3 regions of the Rhizobium sp. SEMIA 4085 genome follow, and region 1 is predicted to be linked to each of the others. Evidence: riboswitches for the same ligand, from Rfam matches in the RefSeq annotation. Region 1 holds a riboswitch; each other region holds the start of a gene.
The links. A riboswitch is a leader RNA that binds a small molecule or an ion and turns the genes downstream of it on or off. The one in region 1 is predicted to bind thiamine pyrophosphate.

Region 1 (8,807 bases):
GAGAGGATATATATCGATGCAGCCGATCTATTCCCCAACCCGGATCGCTACATAGGCCTTCCGGGACAAATTCAAACGGTCAGCGCCACCGGTTTTCTCGTCATGTGTGGCGACGGCAATTGTGTTGATGTCAGCGCTTGGCGTCCTCAAACATCGCGGCTGCGGACGCATAGCCATTTGCGGTCCGTGTCCTCGCTCAAGGCTTGATCGCAATAAGCATAGTTCAGTCTGGAAAAGCCGTCGCCGCTTCAGACGCCTAAAGGGATACGGGATGACGTCAGCAGCGATCAAGATCCTCGTTTCATCCGCCGGTCGACGGGTCGCTCTCATCGACTGCTTTCGCAGGGCGGCGAAAGAGATCGGCATATCCCTGACGGTGGTGGCATGTGATCTCGATCCAAGAATGAGCCCGGCCTGCCGATGCGCCGATACGAGCTATGCTGTCCCAGCCTGTGACGATCCGGGCTTCGTTTCAGCGCTGCAAGAAATTGTATCGCGTGAAAAAATCGATCTGATCGTTCCAACGATCGATCCCGAACTCCCGGCTCTCGCAGGGGCGATGGACGATTTTGCGGCACTTGGCTGTCGCGTTCATGTCAGCCAACCGGCGGTGGTCGACATCGTTCGCGACAAGCTTGAAACGATGACTGTGCTTGAGGCGGCGGGAGTCCCCGTCCCGCGCACCATCGCACTTGAGCAGTTCGCCGCGACCAGCGAATGGTCTTGGCCGGTATTTGTAAAGCCGCGGTCTGGAAGCGCCAGCCGCGCGATCAGCGTCGCCGGTTCGAGAGATGAGCTGCCCGCCAAGGTCACCGAACCGATGATTGTGCAAGAAAATCTGACCGGCGCGGAATACACGGTCAACGGCTTTGTCGACGTGCGCGGCAGACTACAGACAGCCATTACACATCGTCGCGTTCGTGTCAGAGCCGGCGAGGTCGAAAAAGGCATCACCGAGCGCCAGCCGCGACATTCCCGCATCGCGCATGATATCGTCGCTGCGCTGCCGGGCCTCAGGGGTGCGTTCTGCTTTCAGATTATGGACGACGGCGCTGTCGGCCCCAAAGTGATCGAGATCAACGCACGGTTCGGAGGAGGCTATCCTCTGGCTGATCATGCGGGCGCGCATTTTGCAAAATGGCTGCTCGAGGAAGTCTCGGGCTTACCTGCAAGCTGTCATGACAACTGGCATTCGGGCGTGTTGATGCTGCGTTACGACGAAGCGATCTTCGTGGATGGTGAAGATGTGTGAACCACGAGGTGGTGTTCTAGTCTTCGATCTGGATGACACACTCTATCTCGAAAGCGACTTTGCCAAGAGTGGTTTCGAGGCCGCGTCCGCGTGGCTGGATCGAGAAATGGGCGTTGCGAATTTCGCTGATCATTGCCACGCAATCTTTGCTACGGGCAGACGCTCACGCGTGTTCGACGAAGCGCTCGCCGCTGCAGGCATGGCCGGGGACCGGACGTTGACTGCAAAGCTAATTGAAGTTTACCGGCAACATCATCCACGCATAGCGTTGGCCCCCGATGCTTTGGAATATCTTTGCAATCCTGCGAGGAAGGCGCGCCTGGCCCTCATAACCGACGGCTACGCAGCAACACAAATGGCAAAGGTCAAGGCGCTGGGCCTTGAGGAGATTCTAGACCACATCATTTATACAGATGTCTGGGGCCCAAAGTTTTGGAAACCGCATCCGCGGGCGTTCGAGGCTATCCAAGAATGGTCAGGAGTGCCGTGCGCGGAGCTGGTTTACGTAGCTGACAATCCCGCCAAGGATTTTATCGCTCCGCGGCGTCTGGGATGGAGGACGATCCAGATTGCCCGGATCGGCCGCATCCACATGGCATCCGCCACCAAGCCTGACCAGAGACCCGATGCGGTGATAACCAGTCTACTTGATCTCGACGCGTGCCTCGCGACGCTCCGCACTGCGCCATAATTTACAATCACGACCCCTCCCAAGGGACTACGCTTGCGATCGTTTCACAAAGGCCTGCGCTAGAACGGCAGGAATAAGCAGCGGAACCGGCCAAAAACGTCCATACATATGAGTCATTGCGTTGCCCATAGCCAAAAACGCCGCAACTGTCGCAAAGATGCAGATCGCGAACGGAAGGCCGTTCTTGATGCGACTAGCCGCAAGCGCCGGTCCCAAGAGGCTGATCACCATGACGGCAAAGCCAAGGGCCGCGATGAGGCCCCCCTCCGTCCAAAGAAGCAGGTAGATATTGTGTACGGGCCTCTGTACGGCGCTGCTCACTCGGTACTGATCCGCTCCAATCCCGAGCAAAAGCGTGGAGCCCGTTTGACCGGCCGCCTCCTGTATGAGCTCAAAGCGACGACCAAACGTTCCCGCCTGGCTGATGTCTCCTGTATCGACAGCGGTAAGCACGCGTTTTTGGAAAACGTCCGGCAGATAGTCGCGCAACGGTGTAATCGCGACAAGTGGAATGCAGAGGCAGAGAGCGGCGGCAGGCACAACCGTTCTCCACGTAAGATTGAACAAGAGAAAGATCGCAATGCCTATCCCGCAGCCAATAAGCCCGGTATTAGAGCCAGTCAGAAGAAGACCGTAGGTCATGACTATAAACGCGCAAAGCGCGAGCAACCTGTTTAATTTTCTTAAGGAAACGAGCAGAAGCAGGACCTGAATTGCGAGCGCAATAACGGCGGCGCACGCATTTTCTCTTTCCATCAATCCGTTAAAGCGTCCGCTCCCGGTGACGAACTGCGTATTTGTCTCTCCGAGAACATGAATGAGAAAAATACCGTGTATACAAATTATAAATATCGAAAAGACATAAATCTTTGCGGCCACTAAGAGCTCGTCATAGCTCCTTCCACCAAACAAAAGCAGCACAATAAAGTACGCGTAGAAATACTGCAGGACGACCACGAGTCCCCGTTCCGGCGCGGGGCTTACGATGCTGCTTGCTGTCAATCCCAAAAGCAGCAAGGCAAGCCCAAAACACCAGGCGGCCGTGCTCAGCTTGCCAATTACATCGACGACAATATTCGCATTCGCAACAGCGAGGGAAAAGCAAAGAAAAAAAGACAGATCTGCAAGCGTGAAATAAATGTAGTCACTTCTAAAATAATTCATCGAGCATAGAAATATAGCAGCAAAGAATGCATATAATTCCAAAGATTGCGAAATTGTCGCGACCGAAGGTTGTCCATGCCCCTTTGCACGTTCATCGATTTTATCAGCCGATGTAACGTCATTTAAGCTCATCGCCAACGCCTCCGTCTGTTTAAGGTATTCTAAAACGCAAAAAAGTGAAGTAACTTCCAAGCTTGGAGAGCTTGTCCTTCAATCATCTTCGATCGGAGACCGTACGATGCCGCTGCGAAGTCTGGCGAGATACCGTCCTCTGCGGCGAGTTGCACTACATTTCCTTCGCACTTGGGGAACGCGCGATATTACCGTGCGCCATCATTGGTGGCGCGATGCGCCCATAAGATTAAACCTGTATAGACATCGGGGATATTGGTTCAAAGGGAAGCACCGCGAGAAGCATATCATGAAGACGCTCGCCGAGCTTGCAAAGCCCGGAGATATCGTTGTCGAGCTGGGCGGCCATATCGGCTATCTTTCGGTTCATTTAGCAAAGATTGTTGGCAATGACGGTACTGTTATCGTTTTCGAACCTGGGCCCAACAATTTGCCATATCTTCGAACCAATACAGAGCGCTTTGCGAACATTAAAATCGTTGAGGCCGCGTGTGGAGATCTCGATGGCCCCGTGGAATTCTGGATAGAAGGCCTATCGGGCCAGAACAATTCATTGGACAAAAACTATAAAAATTTTGAACAAAACCGAGAAAATGCGTTCAGCGATGCGCTGATGGAATCCGTCACGGTCGAGATGATGCAGCTTGACACGTTCTTGGAAGAGACGGGCCTTCGTCCGGCGCTGCTGAAGATAGATGTGGAGGGTGCCGAACACCGTGTGCTTCTCGGCAGTTCGCACTGTCTGGCGAATATAAGGCCACTTATAGTGGTGGAAGTTACCGAGAATTTTGACGATGTAGCCAGGATATTTAGCGAAAACGATTACGCAATTCATGATCGCAGTCGCCCCGAGTGGGTGTGCATTCCGGCCGAACGCGCCGGAGCGTCCCAACAAGTATCGCAGCATTGAGGGGTTCGTTCTCGTCATCCCGTCATCGAAGCTTTCAACTCCGCCGCTTGCCGAAATACAAGAGCGGCATGAAAACGTCGTTATTCCCGCCTTCGCTCATAAGGCTCTCAAAGCGCAGATGTTGGTAGCGGGATCTGACGTCAGGCAATACAGCCATGCTTTTTTTAGGGGTGACAGACAGAGATTTGTCTGCAATGAAGACCGCGATGAGAGACAGGGGCGTTCGTTGCAAGACGGGCTGAGAAGTACCCTTCGAACCTGAACCGGATAATGCTGGCGGAGGGAGTCGCTCGGAGCCTTGTTCAGTCCGGCTCCCCGCGCATTTGCCCCGCCGGAAAGGGGCAGATGCCGATACGAAGTTCACCCGGACACTCGCTGCCAGGGGCGCGACGCCGCTGCTCGTGCAATCATCACCGACTACGTCGCGATGAATATCGGGTCTGGATCCATTTCAGGCGTTTCGTTGACGCGCTTGTGCAGCTCGCGACCATGACTGACGCAATCCGAAAGGCACGCGCATGATATGTAACGTTCTTTCCATTGCCGGCTCCGACCCTTCGGGCGGCGCGGGCGTCCAGGCCGATTTGAAAACCTGTTCGGCGCGCGCCACCTATGGCATGGCCGTTTTGACCGCCTTGACGGCTCAGAATACCCAGGGCGTTTCCAGCGTGCATGCAGTTCCCGCTGACTTCGTCGCCGAGCAGATCGGCATGATCTTCGCCGATATCCGCGTCGATGCGGTGAAGATCGGCATGATCGCCAATGCACCGATTGCCGAAGCTGTCGCCAATGCGCTCTTGCCGCACTGCGGCATACCGATCGTGCTCGATCCGGTGATGATTGCCAAAGGAGGTGCTGCCCTCCTAGATGTTGAAGCCATCGATTTTCTCAAGACCCGGCTTTTGCCGCTCGCAACTCTTCTTACCCCCAATCTGCCAGAAGCCGCCGCTCTGCTCGGAGAGCCGGTTGCAGGGACCCGAGATGCAATGGAGCGGCAAGCGGAAAAGCTGCGTGGGCTCGGTCCCTCTGCCGTTCTCGTAAAGGGTGGCCATCTTGGCGGGATGCAAAGCCCTGACGTCCTGGTAAGCGAAAGCGGGATTACCTGGTTTGAAGCGCCACGCGTTCCGACCAAGAACACGCACGGCACCGGCTGCACGCTTTCGAGCGCGCTTGCAGCAGAGCTCGCAAAGGGCGGATCGCTCGAGGCCGCGGTCGCGACAGCCAAAGATTACCTGGCTGCCGCCGTTGCCAAAGCCGGCACGCTCAGCGTCGGTTCGGGCCATGGTCCGGTTCAGCATTTTCATCAGCTCTGGCCATGATGCACGGGTCTGCTTAGGTCTTCACGGCGCCAGCGGTCAGACCGGCGATGATATGCTTTTGGGCCACGAAGAACACGATCACCGTCGGCAGGATGGTAAGCGTGATGAAGGCGAGCACCAGCTGCCATTCGGTGCCATACTCGCCGCGATAGACCATGATGCCGAGCGGCCACGGATATTTCGATTCCGAATTCAGCATGATCAGCGGCAGGATATAACTGTTCCAGCTGCCAACGAAGGAGATGATGCTGATGGTTGCAATGATCGGCCGCGCAAGCGGTAGCGAGATGTACCAGAAGAAGCGCAGATAGCCGCAACCGTCGACAAAGGCCGCCTGGAACAATTCTTCCGGGAGGTTTTTGAAATAATTCCTGAAAAGCAGAATGCTCATGCCGAGGCCGAATGCGACCTGCGGCAGCACCACGCCCCAATAGGTATCGAGAAGACCCAGATCGCGGATGCGGATGAAGAGCGGCAGGATCGCCGTTGCTGCCGGAAACATCAGGCCGAGCAGGAAATAGTTCAGCAGGAACGACGAGCCGAAGAAACGGACATGCGCAAAGGTGAAGGCGGCCATCGACGAGACGATCAGCGTGAGAGAGACCGTGAGCGCTGCAATTACCAACGAATTGAAGATCTGCAGCCAGTATCGCTCCGCGAAGAGGATATCGGTATAGTTCGACCATTGCCACTCTGTAGGGAGCCCAAAGGGATTGGTGCGCAGGTCGCCCAGCGTCTTGAAACCGCCGAGCGCCGTCGTCAGCAACGGTATGAGAACCAGCGCCGCAATCAACGTCAGCGACACGTAGAGATAAACGCGCGTCTGCAGCGGCATGCGAATGGTGGAGCTCGTATCAATCATTGCGCATGAAAATCCTCTTGTAGCCGAAGGCGAGTGACATGCAGATGATGAAGAGGACGACACCGACGGCGCTGCCGAGACCAACCTGCATGCGCATGACCCCGTAGGTGTAAAGGAAAGTCACCATCGTCTGCGTCGAATTCGATGGCCCGCCGCCTGTCAGCGGCATGATCATGTCGAAGAGCTGCAGCGAACCGATGACCGCAAAGAAGATGGAAAGGCGCAGCGTGGATCCAAGCAGTGGCAGTGTCACATAGCGGAACTTCTGCCAGCCTGTCGCCCCGTCGATCTCAGCTGCTTCGAGCACATTTTTGTCGACCGATTGCAGGCCGGCGATGAAGAGCATCATGTGAAAGCCGAAATACTTCCAGACGATAACGGCAAGCACTGCGTAGATGGCGAGATCCTTGTCGGCGAGCACATAGGGGGTCGCGAAACCGAAGAAGTTCGAGATTGCGGCAAAGAGCCCGTAGTCGCCGTCATAGACGAAGCGCCAGATCAGGCCAGCTGCGACATCGGCAAGAACGTAGGGGAGAAAGAAGATCAAGCGGAAGGCGACGACGCCGGGGATACGGTGGGCCAGCATCGTCGACAGCCAGATCGCCAGCGGAACCTGGATGGCGATGGATATCAGAATAATGAGCCCATTATTGACAAGCGCCTGTGTGAAGGCGGCGTTGCGCAAGAGGACTTGGAAGTTGCGGAGCGCGATGAACTCCGTCGGCATGCCGTAGCCGTTCCACTTATAGAGGCTGTACCAGGCCGCCTCGCCCATCGGCATGATGACGAAGAGCGTAAAAAGCAGCAGAGCCGGCGGCAGAAAGAGCAGAAGTACGGCCCAGCGGTCATGCGCGGCCGAACTGCGGTTTCTGGTCGCGCTCCTGACCGGTCTTGCCGCACCGATCGCCGATGAAATGGAAATATTCGCCATTTGTCTTGCCTTCGCATGCGCCTGGTTCGATCCCGGCACCTGTTGAGAAGGCGCCGGGACAAAGGAAGCGGAGGGGTTATTGCTCCAGTTCGAAGGCGTCCTGGATCTGCTGGGCGCCATCCTGCGAACTCATCTGGCCGGAGACGATTTCAACGGAGACGTCATTGACGACACGGCCAACGGCAGCGCCGAGATCCTGATCGAAATAGTTCTGGTGCCAGGTCGAGGCGGCGAGTTGCTTGGCGGATTGAGCCAGAAGCGAATTCGTCACACCATCATCGGCGCCGACGGCCACCGGCAGAAGCATCGCGGCTTTGGCCATGGATCTTTCGTTTTCTGCATTCGTCAGGAAGGCGAGAAAATCGATTGCTTCCTTGGAAGCCTTCTTGGTTACCGCCCAGCCGTTCAAACCACCCAGAGTATCGGTTACCTTACCGGCGCCGCCTTCTACGGCCGGGAAGTTAAAGCGGCCGATGTTTTCCGGCGAAAGTCCCTTTCCGTCACCGGCATTCTTGCGCTGATTGGCTTCGGTATTCTCAAAACCGAGGATCATAGCGGCCTTACCATCGCCGAAGACGCCCAGCGTTTGCGGCCAGGTCGCACCCAGATAGCCAGGCTGGAAGGGTTCAAGCTGCCCGAGTTCGGCAAGATCCTCACCGGCTTTGATGATCGCCGGATCCAAGAAGCCTTCGCCCTCGCCTTTCTTGGCAGCATCGAAGACCTTTTCTCCGCCTTCGCGCATGACGAGATAGCTCCAATAGAAGTGGATCGGCCATTTTTCGCCGCCGCCACCTGCGATCGGCACGATGCCGGCGTCCTTGAGCTTTTTCACGGCTTCGAGAAAGCTGGCCCAGGTCTTGATATCCTCGGCCTTCACGCCAGCCTTTGCAAAGAGCTCCTTATTGTAGAAGAAGCTGACGAGTCCGACCTTGTATGGCATTGCCCAGACCTTGCCGTCAAAGGTCAGACCACTGACAGAGGCGGCGCTATAGGCATTGCGCAGCTTGCCGCCATCCGCATTGAGCGCGGCTGTCACATCCTGAAGCGCACCGGTCTCAGATTGTTGTTTGAGGACGCCCCCGCCCCAGCTGAAAAAGAAGTCCGGTAAATCGTCGGACTGGAGAAGCGTCGGCAATTTTGCCTTGAATGCCTCGTTTTCGAGAAACTGCATCTGGATGTCGACATCCGGGTGCTTTTCTTCATAAGCCTTGGCAATTTCCTCCCACTTGGCCACGTAAGCTGGATCGAGCTCCAGATGCAGCCACTTTACGACCGTTGTTGCGCAGGCTGCACCGGCTCCGAGCATCACGGAAATGCCTGCGGCAGCGGCCAGAAATGCGATGCGCTTGGCGCGAAGAGCAGCATTCGTGCGAATATACGTCATGGATTTTCCTCCCGGGGGCCAACGTCCTCACTAATTTTTCCCCTATGCGGAATAATTCAACGCAGCTCTGACTGATGTCAACCCGATAGAGCAAATTTTTGGCAAATCTGCTTGACAGCATCCGCAAACTGTTTGTTATTTAATTCGTATCCCGTCGAAAAT
Region 2 (8,807 bases), on a different contig from region 1:
GCCGCCGGCGGTTTCACGCCGCAAAGAGACGGTGACGATAGCGGTCTGCGATCGCTGGACGGCTTCAGTCAAGATTGCCGGTGAGGGATAGCGAGCCGTTCCGAGAAGAAGGCGGGACGCAATTTCGGCTCCATAAAGGTTCAGCATGGCTCAACCTCCCTGCATCGGGGTCAGAATTTCTATCCGGTCATTCTCGTCAAGCGTATGGCCCGCCCGCTCCTCCCGGTGGACGAGCTCGCCGTTGACGGCGGTTGCGAGCCACTCGCCTTCGTACTCCATCAGGCTCAGCAGCTCGGAAAGCGTCTTGGCACAGATATTCTGAGCCTCGCCATTGATGATCAGTCTCATGAAAACATCCCTTCTTGTTGGCCTACTTGTTGGGGTTTGCCGAATACAAGCTCCACAGCTTCGGCCGCCATTGCCGGTGCCAGCAAAAAACCGTGACGATACAAGCCGTTGACGAATACTGTGTTCGCGTCGCGGACGGCGCGGGGAAAGTTATCGGCGAAGGCGGGGCGGATTCCGGCGCCGGTCTCGACGACGGTTGCGTCTGCAAAGGCCGGATGAAGCGCGTAGGCGGCGTTCAGCAGTTCCATCAACGAGCGTGCCGAAATCGGCCCGTCGAAATCGGTTTCGATCATCGTGGCACCGACCATGAAAAGCCCGTCGCTGCGAGGGACGATGTAGAGCGGGATGCGCGGATGCAGCAGGCGAACCGGGCGGGAAAGGTCCACCTCCCGGGTCTTGAGATAGAGCATCTCGCCGCGAACACCGCGAAGTCCGCCGGCCTTGCCAATCTGCGCCGCACCAGTGCAGTCGACATAGTCGTCGAAGCTGACCTCGTCGGCATCTCGAACGAAGGACACGCCCTGCGTTGCAAGCCTCTCCCGCAGCCTTGCGAGCGCCCGGCGGGGATCAAGATGGGCTTCGCGAGGAAAGAACAGGCCTTGCCGGAAGCGCCCGGCAAGGGCGGGTTCCAGCCCGGCAATGGCCTTCCCATCGAGCCATTCACAACCGGTCGTGCGGCTGGCGAAGCGTTGCAGTTCACCAAGATCGCGGGCCGGCGCGACCACGAGCGTACCATTGCGTCGCACTTCTCCCGGCACCATCGCCTCCCACCGGTCGGCGGCGTCGAGGCCCTGTAAGAGCACTGCTTCGTCAGCACTTTCCCGCTCGCACCAAGGCGCCAGCATTCCGCCGGCAAACCAGGATGCGGCACCCCTGAAACCCTCATTCGGATCCACGACCGTCACATCAGCACCGCGGGCTTGAAGCGCATGGGCAACCGAGAGGCCGGCAACGCCGGCCCCTTTGACAAGCACGCGCATCTCAGTCGCCCGAATGCTGAAGTGCTTCGATTGGAACGTAGAGATCCCCGCCCTCTCGGAATTTTGCTGCCATCGCATCCAGGCCCTCCTTCTGCGCCTCGGCGCGAATGTCGTGCGAAATCCGCATGGAGCAGAATTTCGGGCCGCACATCGAGCAGAAATGCGCGACCTTGTGCGCCTCTTTCGGCAGCGTTTCGTCATGGAAGCTGCGGGCTGTTTCCGGGTCTAGCGAGAGATTGAACTGATCCTCCCAGCGGAACTCGAAGCGGGCGCGGGACAATGCGTCGTCGCGAAGACGCGCGGCCGGATGTCCCTTGGCGAGGTCGGCGGCATGCGCTGCGATTTTGTAGGTGATCACCCCGGTCTTGACATCATTGCGATCCGGCAACCCCAGATGCTCCTTTGGCGTGACATAGCAAAGCATGGCCGTCCCGAACCAACCAATCATCGCAGCTCCTATGCCTGAGGTGATATGGTCGTAGCCGGGTGCGATATCCGTCGTCAGAGGGCCGAGCGTGTAGAAGGGCGCCTCGCCGCAGACGGCAAGCTGCTTGTCCATGTTTTCCTTGATCTTGTGCATCGGAACATGGCCTGGCCCTTCGATCATCACTTGGCAGTCCTTTTCCCAGGCAATCTTCGTCAGTTCGCCAAGGGTTTCGAGCTCGGCGAACTGCGCTGCGTCATTGGCATCGGCAATCGAGCCCGGCCGCAGGCCGTCGCCGAGCGAGAAGGAGACATCATAGGCGCGGCAGATATCGCAGATCTCCTCGAAATGCTCGTAAAGAAAACTCTCACGGTGGTGATGCAGACACCACTTCGCCATGATCGAGCCGCCGCGCGAGACGATTCCGGTCACCCGGTTGACGGTCAGCGGGATATAGTGGAGCCGCACGCCGGCATGGATGGTGAAATAGTCGACACCCTGTTCCGCCTGTTCGATCAGCGTGTCACGATAAACCTCCCATGTCAGGTTCTCGGCAACGCCTTCGACCTTTTCCAGCGCCTGGTAGAGCGGCACGGTACCGATCGGCAATGGCGAATTGCGGATGATCCATTCGCGGATATTGTGGATGTTGCGGCCGGTCGAAAGGTCCATGACCGTATCGGCACCCCAGCGCGCCGCCCAAACCATCTTTTCGACCTCTTCGGCCATCGACGAAGTGACGGCGGAATTGCCGATATTGGCGTTGATTTTCACCAGGAAGTTGCGACCGATGATCATCGGTTCGGCCTCCGGATGATTGATGTTGGCGGGGATGATCGCGCGGCCTGCGGCCACTTCCTGCCGGACGAATTCCGGTGTGACATAGTCGGGGATATGGGCACCGAAGCTTTCGCCGTCGCGCACTATGGCCTCGCCTTGAGCCTTTCGGCCGAGATTTTCGCGGATGGCGATGAATTCCATTTCCGGCGTGATGATGCCGGCACGCGCATAGGCAAGCTGGGTGACGGCCTTGCCATTCTTGGCCCGCAGCGGCTGGCGCTGGCCGGGAAATTCGGGCGTCAGCCGCTCACCGCTGGCAAAACCATTGTCTTCCGGGCGCACGTGGCGACCCTGATAGGCCTCGACGTCGCCGCGGGCCAGCACCCAGTCGCGCCGAAGCTGAGGCAAGCCTTCTTCGATGCGAATATCGGCCCCCTCGACCGTATAAGGGCCAGACGAATCATAGACCGCGACTGGCGGCTCGCCTGCGGTCGGATGAACGCTGATCTCGCGCATAGGCACGCGAATGCCGGGATGGATATCTCCCGCAACGTAAACTTTGCGGGATGCCGGCAACGGGCCGGTGGTAACGGTCGGGGTAATGGTCTTTGCGGCAATATTCATGGTTTGAGGCTCCAAGTTGTGATTGGAGACCCAGTCCTCAGCCGGAATGATGGAAAGACGCCGGCATGGATTCCACGCGTGAATTCCAAGCCTTTCGAGCGCTCGCACCGTCCCTACGCCAGTATGAACTGGATCAGGTTCAACGGGTCACTGCGCGCGACAGCAGTATCTCAGCCCCTTGCCGGGACCCCCCTGGTGAATGTTCAAAGGTTAAGGTCGGGTGTCGCCGGTGTCAAGACGAGCGGCTCACGTCACCCTCCTTTGCAGTCAGCGTGCCAGCCACCCGCCGTCGACCGGCAGGACGGTGCCGTGGACGTAGTCGGACGCGGATGAGGCGAGAAACACCGCCGCACCGCCGAGTTCGGCGGGCACTCCCCACCGCCCTGCCGGGATGCGTGCCAGAATGGCGGTACTGCGGTCCAAATCTTCTCGGAGCGCCGTCGTGTTGTTGGTGACAAAGTAGCCGGGCGCGATGGCGTTGACGTTGACGCCTTTGGCTGCCCATTCGCAGGCAAGCAGCCTTGTGACACCGGCAAGGCCGCTCTTGGAGGCCGTGTAGGACGGAATGCGGATGCCGCCTTGGAAGGACAGCAGCGAGGCGATGTTGATAATCTTGCCCCTGCCCTTTTCGATCATGTGGCGGCCAGCGGCCTGAGCCAGGAAGAAGGCCGTTTTGAGATTGGTGTCGATGACTGCGTCCCAGTCTTCCTCGGTGAAGTCGATCGCATCGGCGCGGCGAATGATACCGGCATTGTTGACGAGGATGTCGAGTGCACCGAAGGCCGAGAGCGTTTCGGCGACGATGCGCTTTACCGGCGCGATCGTGCCAAGATCGGCGTTGATGGCGTGGAAGCGCGCGCCAGCCTCCGTGACCATCGCCTCGGTTTCATCCATGGACGAGCGGCCGACGGCGGCAATCGAGGCACCTGCTTGCGCAAGCGCCATCGCAATGCCCTGCCCTATGCCAGTATTGGCGCCGGTGACAATGGCCACGCGGCCGGAAAGATCAAATGGGTTTGCCATTGGACTTACCTTAAATCTGCAATCGCGATCTGATCCATGTCGGTGAAGCTCTTGTTGTCACCGGCCATCGCCCAGATGAAGCTGTAATTCTTGGTGCCAGCACCTGAATGGATCGACCACGGAGGCGAGATGATCGCCTGCTCGTTTGCAACCAGCATGTGCCGGGTCTCCTGCGGTTCGCCCATGAAATGGAAGATGCGCTGATCGGCATCGAGATCGAAGTACAGGTAGGCTTCCATGCGACGGTCATGGATGTGGCTCGGCATGGTGTTCCAGATGCTGCCCGGCTCCAGCACGGTCAGTCCCATGGTGAGCTGGCAGGACTGGCAGACCTCGGGATGGATGAACTGGAAGATTGATCGCCTGTTGGCAGTTGCCGCTTCGCCAAACGTGAGATGCCGAGCCTGTTCGCGCGTCAATAGCACCGTGGGATGCGGTTGATGTGCCGGCGTCGAAACGAGGTAGAATTTGGCGGGATTACCGGCATCAGCACTTTCGAAGCGGATGTCCACCGCGCCCTTGCCGATATATAGGCAATCGTATTTCGCGCTGTCGTACGCCTTGCCGTCGACCAGGACGCGGCCTGCTCCCCCGATGTTCAGCGCACCGAGTTCGCGTTCGGCAAGGAAGGTTTCCTGGCCGATTGCTTTTGGCGCCGTCAACGTGAGCGCGGCGCCGAGCGGCATTGCGCCGCCGATCACCATGCGGTCGTAATGCGAATAGGTAAGCCTGATTTCGCCGCCTTCGAAGACGGTGTCGACAAGAAAGTGGCGTCGCAGTGTGTCGGTGTCGTAGGCGCGGACGGCCTCGGGATGGGAAGCATGTCTTACGTCGACTTTCATTGAAAATTTCCTTTCTTTTCAGTGCATACCAAAGATTTCTTCGCATCTTCGATAAAGTAATTCGGGTCCCAGATTTCGGCCCTTTCGACCTCGTACAGAAGTCTGCCGAGATGGAGGTCCATTGCCTCGACGGCACCCTTCTTGTCGCCCCTGCGCATATAGCCGATGACGGTCGAATGCTCCTCGATGACGCGGGCGAGACGGCCATCCTGCGGCAACGTCAGGAGGCGGTAACGGTCGCTGTGCACCTTGACCTGCTCGATAATTGCCCAGATGCCGGAAAAGCCGGCGATATCGCTGATCAGTTTGTGGAAATCGATATCAAGCCGGTGGAATGCCGCCACGTCGCCATTGCGAAGGCAGGCGCCAAGGTCGTCGAGATTGCGATCGAGCAGGCGGATGCCGGCTGGCGTCATCTTGTCGACGGCATGGCCGACGGTGGTTATCTCAAGGGCTTTGCGCACAAGAATGGCTTCATAGAGAGCGCGGCGCGGAATGCGCGAGACGAACGTGCCGGACTGGGGAAAGATATCAACGAGGCCATCGTCGGAAAGACGTAAGATCGCCTCGCGGATCGGCGTTCGGCTGACGCCGAAATGCGCCTCCAACTCCTTCTCGCTCAACAAGTCCATGGGCTTGCGCCGAAGCGAGAGGATGTCGTCGCGCAAGACATCGTAGACCAGGGTTGCGGCGCGAGGAGCTGCGGCACGCTGATGGGAAAGTTGGGTTACGCCCGCCAAGGACCGCTTCTTGCGTGCTTCGCTCATTGGCCACGCGTTTTGTCAAATCGCAGTTTGAAATACCGATTGACTTGCACCGATTGCCCTCCCGCAGGCCTTCGCGGAAGTAGTATATTAGTATCTGACTGCGGGCAACGGAAAATCGATCGATGGATGGGCGAATAAAAAGGGGCGGCGTGAAAGCGGCAAACGTTAGCAACCAGGAGGCTGGCTCCTTAGGTGACTCTGAGACGGTAGCGCGCCGAAAAGTCGCCTTCCCACCACATGGGAAAGTTCGTACCCCATTTATTGTTGTGCAGGTTGAAGCGCACGCCGTCGGAAAAGTCAGGCAACGCTTTGCAAAAAGTCATAAAATCCCAGTTTTGCGGTGCGACGAGCGGCGTGTCGAATGGTTCGATGGACAGCACAGTCCCATTCATATCGCCACGAACGCCGCTAACAGCCTGGAGCTGAGCGCCGCCGCTTCGAGCAATATCGCCGCTTTTGTGCCAGAGCCCCATCTTGCGCAAGCTCCATTCGGCCTTTGCTTGAGGCGTGAAGGAAAGAAAGCTTGCCTCCGGCATGCGGTTGGCCGCTTTTGAATGCATCGTCAGCCGAAACTCAAGAGCATCGCCGCGCGTTAAAAATTGCAGCATGACATACTCCGGCGCGCCGTATCGGCTGACCGCTTCATCGGGCATCGCAAGCAGCACCCCTGCTCGACCAGCGGCCTTCAAGGCAGGCATGTAGGTTCTCGACAGTGCAGCACCGGACCTGGCAAGCCCCGGCTTGTCGTGATCGAGGATCGCCCATTCCTGACGATGCGTAAGATATGTATCCATATGCCGGGCGACATCGCTGGCGTCATAGCTCTCGTAGCGATAGGCAATCAGCGATCCGCTGCGACCGGCAATCTTCTTGCCGGTAGGCATCGTAAGAGCGCAAATGTCGCCGGATACTGGATCAACATCAATAGCCCAACCACCGGCCGAAAGGCGCTGCTGGCGTTCGCCCGCCGAGATCATAACGGGCGCGGAAAGCTCGGTTAGAGCGGCCTTTGCCGCCGTGGCATCGGCGCCATCCAGCTGCCGTACGGCTTCATCGAGATAGGAGCGCTGCTCATTCCAGGAGGCTTCCGCATAGGCAAACCGGAAGTCGCTCGCCCGGGCTGTTTCGAAATCCTCGCGGGACCATGCCTGGTCATCTCGGAGATAGGATTTGATGTCGACGCCACAGGTATGTTCTGCAACCATCGCAAGCTTGCGGCCGAATGCGAGCCGGGCGGAATTCAAGCCCTCAGCCGCAAAGCGGTCATAGAGCCGCTGCAACGCGAGAAACTGCGCGGTTTTCTGCGGATCGCTGGCAATGCCGTGAATCCAGCTATCACCGAGCTCGAGCTCCATGCGCGGAAAGCGTTCGCGATTTTCCCAAAGAAGCGCCCCGTAGTCCTCGAGCGTCGCTGCACGGATGATCGCATCGGGATTACGCTGGTGCATCTGCCGGTAGACGTCGGCTGTCTGCGCCACGCTTTGCGGGCCAATATTGTCGCTCGTGTGCGCAAAGCCCAAACCCTCGGAAACACCGTCCGGGAAGTATGTTTCGCCATAGGAACGCTGATACATCACAACGATCTCTTCGCCGCCGGGCGCGCGCCAGCGAAAGATATCAGGCACCTGCGGCGGCGGCGAAGCAGTGTTGACGCCGAGATGCAGGAAACGAATGCCGGCTTCGGCAAGCAGTGGCACCATGCCGAGCGTGTGTCCCGGCACGTCCGTCATCTTCGCTGCAATCGTCTTCTTGCCGAAGCGCCGATCCAGTTCCTGCGAGTAGGAAAGACCGGCCCGGAAGAGGTCGGGCGACATCAACTCCGTATGCGTGGTGAACGGCAGGCCATGCCAACGGATGAGCCCGCGTTCGATTGCCTGCTCCAGTTTCGCCACCTCTTGCGGCCGGCACGAATTCAGATGGTCCCAAATCAACCAGGCGCCGGTGGTCCAGATGAACTTCAAATCATCTGGATCTTCAGCGTAAAAATGCTGGCCCGTCTCGATCGCTTGCGGAATGAAGCGCTCGTGATACTGACGGCGGACCTTTTCGGCATGGTCGGTGAAACCGATGTCGAGATGGGTCTTGAAGACCAGATGCACACGCTTTTGCGTCATGAACCTTCCATTCAGCCAACCGTGCCGCGCACGACGAGACGGGTGCTCAGCGTCTCGATCAAGGGTCCGGCCTCGGGTGTCTTGAGCCGCTTGAGCATCAGCCGGACAAGCGCCCGAACCCGATCTGGCAGATCGATCCGGACGGTGGTGAGGTTGTAGCTCTTCCAATGCGATTGCGGGATGTCGTCGAAGCCGACGATCTTGACGTCGCCCGGCACCGACAAGGAAAGCTCGTGACGCAACGCATCGATTGCGCCGAACGCGCCGACGTCGTTGGAGGCAAAGATGGCATCGGCTCCATCGCCGACACGGAAAAGATCCACCGTCGCGCGATAGGCGGTATCGTAGGTGTAGTCGCCAGGCACGACGATCGGCGGCGGCATGCCGCGCCCTAAAAGCACCTGCGTGATGATGCGTTCACGCTCGGCATTGGCCAGCGATTGCGGCTTTCCGCCAAGATAGGCAATGCGGCGGGCGCCGTAACCCTGCAGCAACGCAACGGCCTGCTCGATGCCCTCTTTCTGCCGCACGACCAACCGGTCGTAGAGGCTGGCAGATGGCTTTCCGCCAAACTCTTCCGCATCATCATAAATGATGTAGATCGGCACTGCGCGATCGAGAAATCCGCAAAGCACGTCCGGCTCCACATTCTCCGTAAAGGCAATGACCGAATCCGGATTGAAACCGCGCATATAGGTGAGCAAGGTCTGGTCCATGCTCAAATCGGCCTTCGCCTTGAACAGCAAAGTGGCAAAACCCTCCGCTTGCAAGGCCGTCGTCAATGCATCGATTTCCTGGCTTTCCCAGGGACTGCACACGTCGGGGACGATCATGCCGACAAGATGCGATCGTCTCGTGACGAGCGAGCGCGCCGCCATATCCGGCGTATAATTCAACTCCCGAGC
Region 3 (6,454 bases), on a different contig from region 1:
TATGAGATCGGCGTGCAACCCGGCGGCGATGATCGACACAAGGGGAAGACCGAGGAAGAGAACGGCGATCAGCAAAAGCAGGCTGTCGGCCAATCTGGCACATGGCCCTTTGCCATCAAGCCGCTTGATGTCTTGGCCTTCGGTCAGGCCCTCATCTCCGGCAGGCGGAAAAAGTGCCATCGCGCCGAGGATCATCGCCGTCAGCGCGATCTGCAGGAGCGACAACGCGATTGCGCGGCCGGGGTCGAAATCGAAACGGAGCGACTGGTAGATCGCGACCTCGATCGTGGTTGCTGCCGGGCCGCCACCGAGGGTTAGCACCAACGTGAAGCTGGTGGCGCAGAGCATGAAGACCAATCCGGCTATCCCGGGAATAAGCGGGCGGATCGCCGGCCATTCAATGAAGCGGAAGACCGAGCGGGGCCGCATGCCGAGGGTGCTCGCCATCAGCCAGTATTCGGCGGGCACGCGTTCGAGACCTGCAAGCATCAGGCGGCAGGCAAGCGGTAGGTTGAAGAAGACATGGGCGAGAAGGATGCCGGTTAACCCATAGATGCTCACCGGTTCGTCAAGCCCGATGTTCATCATAAGCCAGTTCAACAGCCCATGCCTGCCCCATATCCCGATCATGCCGAGTGCGCCGATCAGAACCGGCAGCCCCATAGGAACCGCCATCAGGCGGATGATCCAGATGCGTCCTGGAAAATGCGGCTGGCGTGCGAGCGCGCGTGCGACCGGAATCGCGAAGGCGATGGAAAGCGCGGTCGAAAGGAGCGCCTGCAGCAGCGTGAAGCGCAGCACACGCAGAATATATGGATCGAAAAGAATGCCGACGATGGCCGCGCCGCCTCCGGCAAAAAGCAACGAGAACGCCGCAAGGCCGACAAACAACGTGACGGCGGCGAGGCTGATCGCCCCGCCAGTCAATGCACGCTGCCGTTCGGCTGCGGTCTGCAGCATCAGTTCATGCTCATCGCCGCAAGCCACTCGTCGATCCAGGCCTTGCGGCTCCTGGCGACCTCGTCGGAGCTCATCAAGAAGGTCTTGGCAGGATTGACGAGCTTGCTAAAGGCATCCGGCAGCGGCTTGGAGGTCGCGGAAACGGGCATCATCCAGTTGTTCGTCGGGATGGTATCCTGGAAGCCGGGCGTCATCATGAACTCCAGGAAGTCGCGGGCAAGATCCTTGTCCGGAGCATTCTTCAAAAGGCCCGCGACTTCGATTTGGATATAGTGGCCTTCCGAGAAGGCTGCGGCCTGGTAGCGATCGGTATTCTCAGTCACCATGTGATAGGCGGGGGATGTGGTATAAGACAGCACCATCGGCGCCTCGCCCTTGGTGAACAGGCCATAGGCCTCGGACCAGCCGGGCGTGACCGTCAGGATGCGGTTCTTGAGCTTGCCCCAGGCTTCCGGCGCCTTGTCGCCGTAAATGGATTTGACCCAGAGCAGCAGGCCGAGGCCCGGCGTCGAGGTTCGCGGATCTTCGATGACGAGCTTCTGCGAAGGATCACCTTCGACCAGATCCTTCATGCTCTGAGGCGGGTCCTTGATCGTTTGTGTATCGTAGATGATCGCGAAGTGACCGTAGTCGTAGGGAACGAAGACATCGTCCACGAAGCCGCCCGGCACCTTCAGCGCGCCGACATCGACACCACTTGCGTCGAACAGGCCGGTCTCCTTGGCTTCGGTGACGAGGTTCGTGTCGATGCCGAGGACGATGTCGGCCTTGGTCGAAGCTCCCTCGAGCTTCAAACGCGAAAGCAGGGCGACGCCATCGGCGACGCTGACGAAATTGACCGTGCAGCCGCATGTCTTCTCGAAAGCGTCCTTGACCTTCGGCCCGGGTCCCCATTCGGACGTGAAACTTTCGTAAGTGTATATGGTGAGCGTCTTTTCAGCGCCGTACGCGGCAGACAAGCCGAGCGTCGCGGCGAAAAATGCTGCGGTCAGCGAAGAGATGATCGATGTGCGGCCGGACATGGCGCGCCTCCTCCTTGAGTTTCTTTTGATTGGGAAAAGGGCGTTGCCGAATGTCACGCGTCTAATCCCTCCGCCGGTGTTAACCGGATCAGGTTCCGCGGGTTGGCTCGATGCCTCTCAGCCGGCATCCTTGCGGACATCCAGGCACCCCGTTAGAGCATCGGCAGATGTATCGCCATGAAGGCTTTATGACAAGGGCGAAGCGCGCTGACTGTAGCCCCTTTCCCTTGGCCCCTGCTTTGCGCTATGGGCAATGCCATGAGCCAATCCACTTTCACGATCCTGCTCGGCGGCGAACTCGTCCTGACCGAGCGCCTGCGTTCTGCCGTTTCAGGCAGCCGCTTCATCGCCGCCGACGGCGGTATGCGGCATGCAGCAGCGCTTGGCGTGGTGCCGGAGCTCTGGGTCGGGGATTTCGATTCCACGCCGCCGGATCTGGAGGGCGCATTTCCGCATGTCCCGAAACAGCCCTACCCTGCCGCCAAGGCCGCAACGGATGGTGAAATCGCTGTGTCGGATGCGATTGCGCGCGGCGCACGGCGACTTGTCCTTGCCGGTGCGCTCGGTGGCGAGCGCTCGGACCACGCGCTGCAGCTCCTGCTTTACGCCGTCAGCCTTGCCGAACAGGGCTTCGACATTCTGTTGACCTCCGGAACGGAGGAGGCCGTGCCGCTTCTCGCTGGCAAAATTGAGCTCGATTTGCCGAGGAACAGCCTCTTTTCGGTGTCCGGATTCAGCGAACTGCATGGTCTTTATATCGAGAATGCCCGGTATCCGCTCATCGATTTTCATTTGCCCTTCGGCTCCTCGCGTACCATTTCCAACATCGCGGAAGGCAAGGTTCGTTTTACGCTCGGCAGCGGCCGGGCGATCGTCCTTGCCCGCCCCCATGATTTTTCCGGAGTCTGATTTTTGGCCCCTCCCATCCTGAAACTCGACGATATCTTCCTAAGCTTCGGCGGAACGCCTCTCTTGGCCGGCGCGGCCTTGCAGGTCGAGCCGGGCGATAAGATCTGTCTGGTCGGCCGTAACGGGTCGGGCAAATCGACCCTTCTGAAGATTGCGGCCGGAATCGTTGAATCGCAATCGGGCGAGGTTTTCCGCCATCCATCCTCGACGGTGCGCTATTTGGAGCAGGCACCGGATTTCGCCGGTTTCAAGACGGTGCAGGCTTATGCGGAAGCCGGTCTTGGGCCGGGCGATGACCCTTATCGCGTGACCTACCTCCTCTCGCATCTTGGCCTCACTGGCGAAGAGGACCCGACAAACCTCTCCGGCGGCGAAGCGCGACGCGTAGCGCTTGCCCGCGTGCTGGCGCCTGAACCGGATATTCTCCTGCTTGATGAGCCGACGAACCATCTCGACCTTCCGACCATTGAATGGCTTGAAGGCGAACTCCAGAAAAGCCGCAGCGCGCTGGTCATGATCTCCCACGACCGCCGTTTCCTCGAAAAGGTCTCCACGGCGACCGTCTGGCTCGACAGGGGAATGTCGCGGCGGCTCGATCGTGGCTTTGCCAATTTCGAAGCCTGGCGCGATCAGGTGCTTGAGGCGGAAGAACTGGAGCAGCACAAGCTCGGCAAGGCGATTGAACGCGAGGAGCACTGGCTGCGCTATGGCGTAACCGCTCGGCGCAAGCGCAACATGCGCCGCCTCGGCGAGTTGCAGACCATGCGCTCGCAGCATCGTGGCCACAAGGGGCCGCAGGGGACCGTGCAGGCTGCGCTGTCCGATGCGCAGGAATCCGGCAAGCTGGTGATCGAAGCGGAAAAGATCGCCAAGACTTTCGATGACCGTCAAATTGTTGCGCCGTTCTCCATCCGCGTCCATCGCGGCGATTGCATCGGTCTGGTCGGACCAAACGGCGCGGGCAAGACGACGATTCTGAAGATGCTGACGGGACAGCTTTCGCCGGACAGCGGCACGGTGAAGCTCGGGACCAATCTCGAGATTGCAACGCTCGACCAGAAGCGCGAAGATCTCAATCTGGAGGATACGCTCGCGCACTACCTGACCGACGGGCGCGGCGAGAACCTGCTGGTGAACGGGGAGCAACGCCACGTCACCGGCTACATGAAGGAGTTCCTCTTCCAGCCGGAGCAGGCGCGCACGCCGATCAGGAACCTGTCAGGCGGCGAGCGCGCGCGGCTGATGCTGGCGCGCATCCTTGCGCGCCCGACCAACCTTCTGATCCTCGATGAACCCACCAACGACCTCGATCTCGAGACGCTGGACCTGCTGCAGGAAATCGTCGCCGGCTTCCCGGGCACGGTCATCCTCGTGAGCCACGACCGAGACTTCCTCGACCGCACGGTGACCTCGACAATTGCGCCCGCCGTCCCCGACGCGCCTGATGGGCGCTGGATCGAATATGCCGGCGGTTATTCCGATATGCTTGCCCAGCGCAAGGGCGCAATGGAGGAGCGGAAGAAGATCGAAAAGACCGCGGAGAAGCCGAAAGCTGAGTCGGCTGCTTCTGTGGCAGATGCCTCGAAGAGCAAAGGCAAGCTCTCCTACAAGCAGAAATTCGCGCTCGAAACCCTGCCCAAGGAAATGGCCAAGGCAGAAGCTGAAATCGCCAGGCGCGAAGAGAAGATGGCCGATCCCGATCTCTTCAGCAAAGATACTGCCACCTTCAACCGGCTTGCGGCGGAGATGGAAAAGCTGCGCGATAGCCTGACGAAGATGGAAGAAGAATGGTTGGAGCTTGAAATGCTGCGCGAAGAGCTGGAGGGCTAGGTTCCGTCCTGAAGAGGAAAGGCTTCCGCCTTTTGTCAGATCGCGCAGCTCTTGCATTGGTACGAACGGATGGTACTGCGACGTTCAGATGACCGGTGCAGGTGCGTGTGCCGTGCCAGTTCCTGCTGCCGGGGAGGCCGACTGCTCGATCTGCGCCGCCAGTGGATGCAAATGCAACTCGCGCGGATTGAAGGTTTCGAGGTAGGCCTCGGAACGTCCGATATAAATCATGGTGGAATCGGATAGCGTCGCCAGCAGCGCCATCAGGGTTGATTGCGATTCCGGCTCAAGACCTTCCAGCACTTCGTCGAAGATGATCCAGCGCGGCCGGGCCAGCAGCAAGCGGGCAAAACCGATCCCCTTCTGCTCGTCGGAATCGAGCATCTTATCCCAGCGGGCCCGCGTATCGAGACGCGCAATGAGGTGGCTAAGGCCGGCTTTCTGAAGCGCTGCTTCGACGTCCTCGCTCTTGTAGGTGTCCACCGGTTCCGGGAAAGACAGCGCTTCGCGCAACGTGCCACCGGGCACATAGGCCACTTCTGGAACGAAAACCGTGCCGTCGGCGGGCGGCAGCCCTATCTTGCCGCTGCCGCAGGGCCAGAGGCCTGCAAGCGCCTGGAACAGGAGCTTGCGGTTCACATTATGGTCGCCGTTGATCATGACCTTCTCGCCGGCTCTGATCGTGACATCCGTCTCGGCGACGGCAAAGCCGCCGCACAGATCGATCTCTTCGCCGAGCTTGGCGGCGATCATGAGATTCTTGAGGGTGAGCGTATCAGCGTTATCCTCGTAGGTGATCGCATTCTTTGGATTGATGGGTTCGTCCATGCCGTGCAAGGCATGGCGGAAATCGGTCACGCGCATCAGCGTGGCGCGCCACTCGGCGATCGCGGTGAAATTGGCAACATACCAGCGCAGGGCGGTATTCACCTGGTTGAAGGCGCCGACGGACATCATCAGTTCGCCGAAGGTCAGGCTGCCTGAAAAATAGGCGGGAGCCGCGACGATGATCGGGACGACGATGACCAGCCAGCCGTAACCGGCCGAAACCCAGGTGAGGTTAGTGCTGGCCATGGTCAGCCGCTTCAGGATGGCAAGTACCGAAGTGATATCCTCATTGATCCGCCGGCGTTCGTTTTCCTCGCCGCGGGCCACGGTAATCGCCGGCATATTCTCGTTGGCATGCATCAGCGAAAAGCGAAGCTCCGCTTCCTTGGAGAAGCGGTCGGCATTCAAGATCACCAACTTGCGGCCGACGATCTGGCTGAGGATCGAGGCGGATGCCGCATAGAAGATCGCGGCCCAGACCATATAGCCCGGAATGGCAAAGGCGTAGGTGCGAAAATGGAAGACGAAGCCGCTCGAAAGCTCCCAGAGAACGCCGATGAAACTGACGAGCAGGATTGTCGACTGGATGAGGCCGAGCGTGAGGCCGGTTGTGCTTTCTGCAAGGTTGCGGGCGTCTTCATGCAGCCGCTGATCCGGATTGACCCCGATCAGGCCGGTTGAGGCGAGACGCAGCGCACGCTTGCGCTTCAGCCAGTGATCCACGAGATCGCGGGTCAGACCTTCGCGCATATAAAGCGCGGTCATCTGGTTGAGCCACGCCTGGCCGACGTTCATGAGCAAAAGTGAACCGGCAATCAATGCGAAGACCTGGAGCTGATGGAAGAATTCGCCGACGTCGCGGCGCTGCAGGGAATCGTAGAACGGTGCGTTCCAGCGGTTCAGAA

Region 2: linked by a shared signal. The riboswitch ahead of thiC (phosphomethylpyrimidine synthase ThiC) and the one ahead of thiD (bifunctional hydroxymethylpyrimidine kinase/phosphomethylpyrimidine kinase) in region 1 are both predicted to bind thiamine pyrophosphate.
Region 3: linked by a shared signal. The riboswitch ahead of thiB (thiamine ABC transporter substrate binding subunit) and the one ahead of thiD (bifunctional hydroxymethylpyrimidine kinase/phosphomethylpyrimidine kinase) in region 1 are both predicted to bind thiamine pyrophosphate.

Annotation. Positions count from the first base shown of each region.
Region 1 covers NZ_JABEPH010000076.1:4,160-12,966, reverse strand. The annotation lists gene C9413_RS10565 (methionyl-tRNA formyltransferase) at 1-207, shown strand, start outside; partial or broken gene C9413_RS34440 (hypothetical protein) at 128-580, shown strand; gene C9413_RS33210 (ATP-grasp domain-containing protein) at 611-1,252, shown strand; gene C9413_RS10555 (HAD family hydrolase) at 1,245-1,943, shown strand; gene C9413_RS10550 (O-antigen ligase family protein) at 1,971-3,239, opposite strand; gene C9413_RS10545 (FkbM family methyltransferase) at 3,346-4,149, shown strand; TPP riboswitch at 4,355-4,451, shown strand; gene thiD (bifunctional hydroxymethylpyrimidine kinase/phosphomethylpyrimidine kinase) at 4,668-5,468, shown strand; gene C9413_RS10535 (carbohydrate ABC transporter permease) at 5,482-6,330, opposite strand; gene C9413_RS10530 (sugar ABC transporter permease) at 6,323-7,261, opposite strand; gene C9413_RS10525 (extracellular solute-binding protein) at 7,338-8,645, opposite strand.
Region 2 covers NZ_JABEPH010000082.1:8,397-17,203, forward strand. The annotation lists gene C9413_RS11115 (thiazole synthase) at 1-147, opposite strand, end outside; gene thiS (sulfur carrier protein ThiS) at 151-348, opposite strand; gene thiO (glycine oxidase ThiO) at 345-1,328, opposite strand; gene thiC (phosphomethylpyrimidine synthase ThiC) at 1,330-3,156, opposite strand; TPP riboswitch at 3,249-3,360, opposite strand; gene kduD (2-dehydro-3-deoxy-D-gluconate 5-dehydrogenase KduD) at 3,424-4,179, opposite strand; gene kduI (5-dehydro-4-deoxy-D-glucuronate isomerase) at 4,185-5,021, opposite strand; gene C9413_RS11145 (GntR family transcriptional regulator) at 5,018-5,788, opposite strand; gene C9413_RS11150 (DUF5054 domain-containing protein) at 5,977-7,902, opposite strand; gene C9413_RS11155 (LacI family DNA-binding transcriptional regulator) at 7,914-8,807, opposite strand, start outside.
Region 3 covers NZ_JABEPH010000091.1:11,145-17,598, reverse strand. The annotation lists partial or broken gene C9413_RS11940 (ABC transporter permease subunit) at 1-960, opposite strand, end outside; gene thiB (thiamine ABC transporter substrate binding subunit) at 960-1,982, opposite strand; TPP riboswitch at 2,031-2,144, opposite strand; gene C9413_RS11930 (thiamine diphosphokinase) at 2,241-2,891, shown strand; gene C9413_RS11925 (ABC-F family ATP-binding cassette domain-containing protein) at 2,895-4,721, shown strand; gene C9413_RS11920 (ABC transporter ATP-binding protein/permease) at 4,806-6,454, opposite strand, start outside.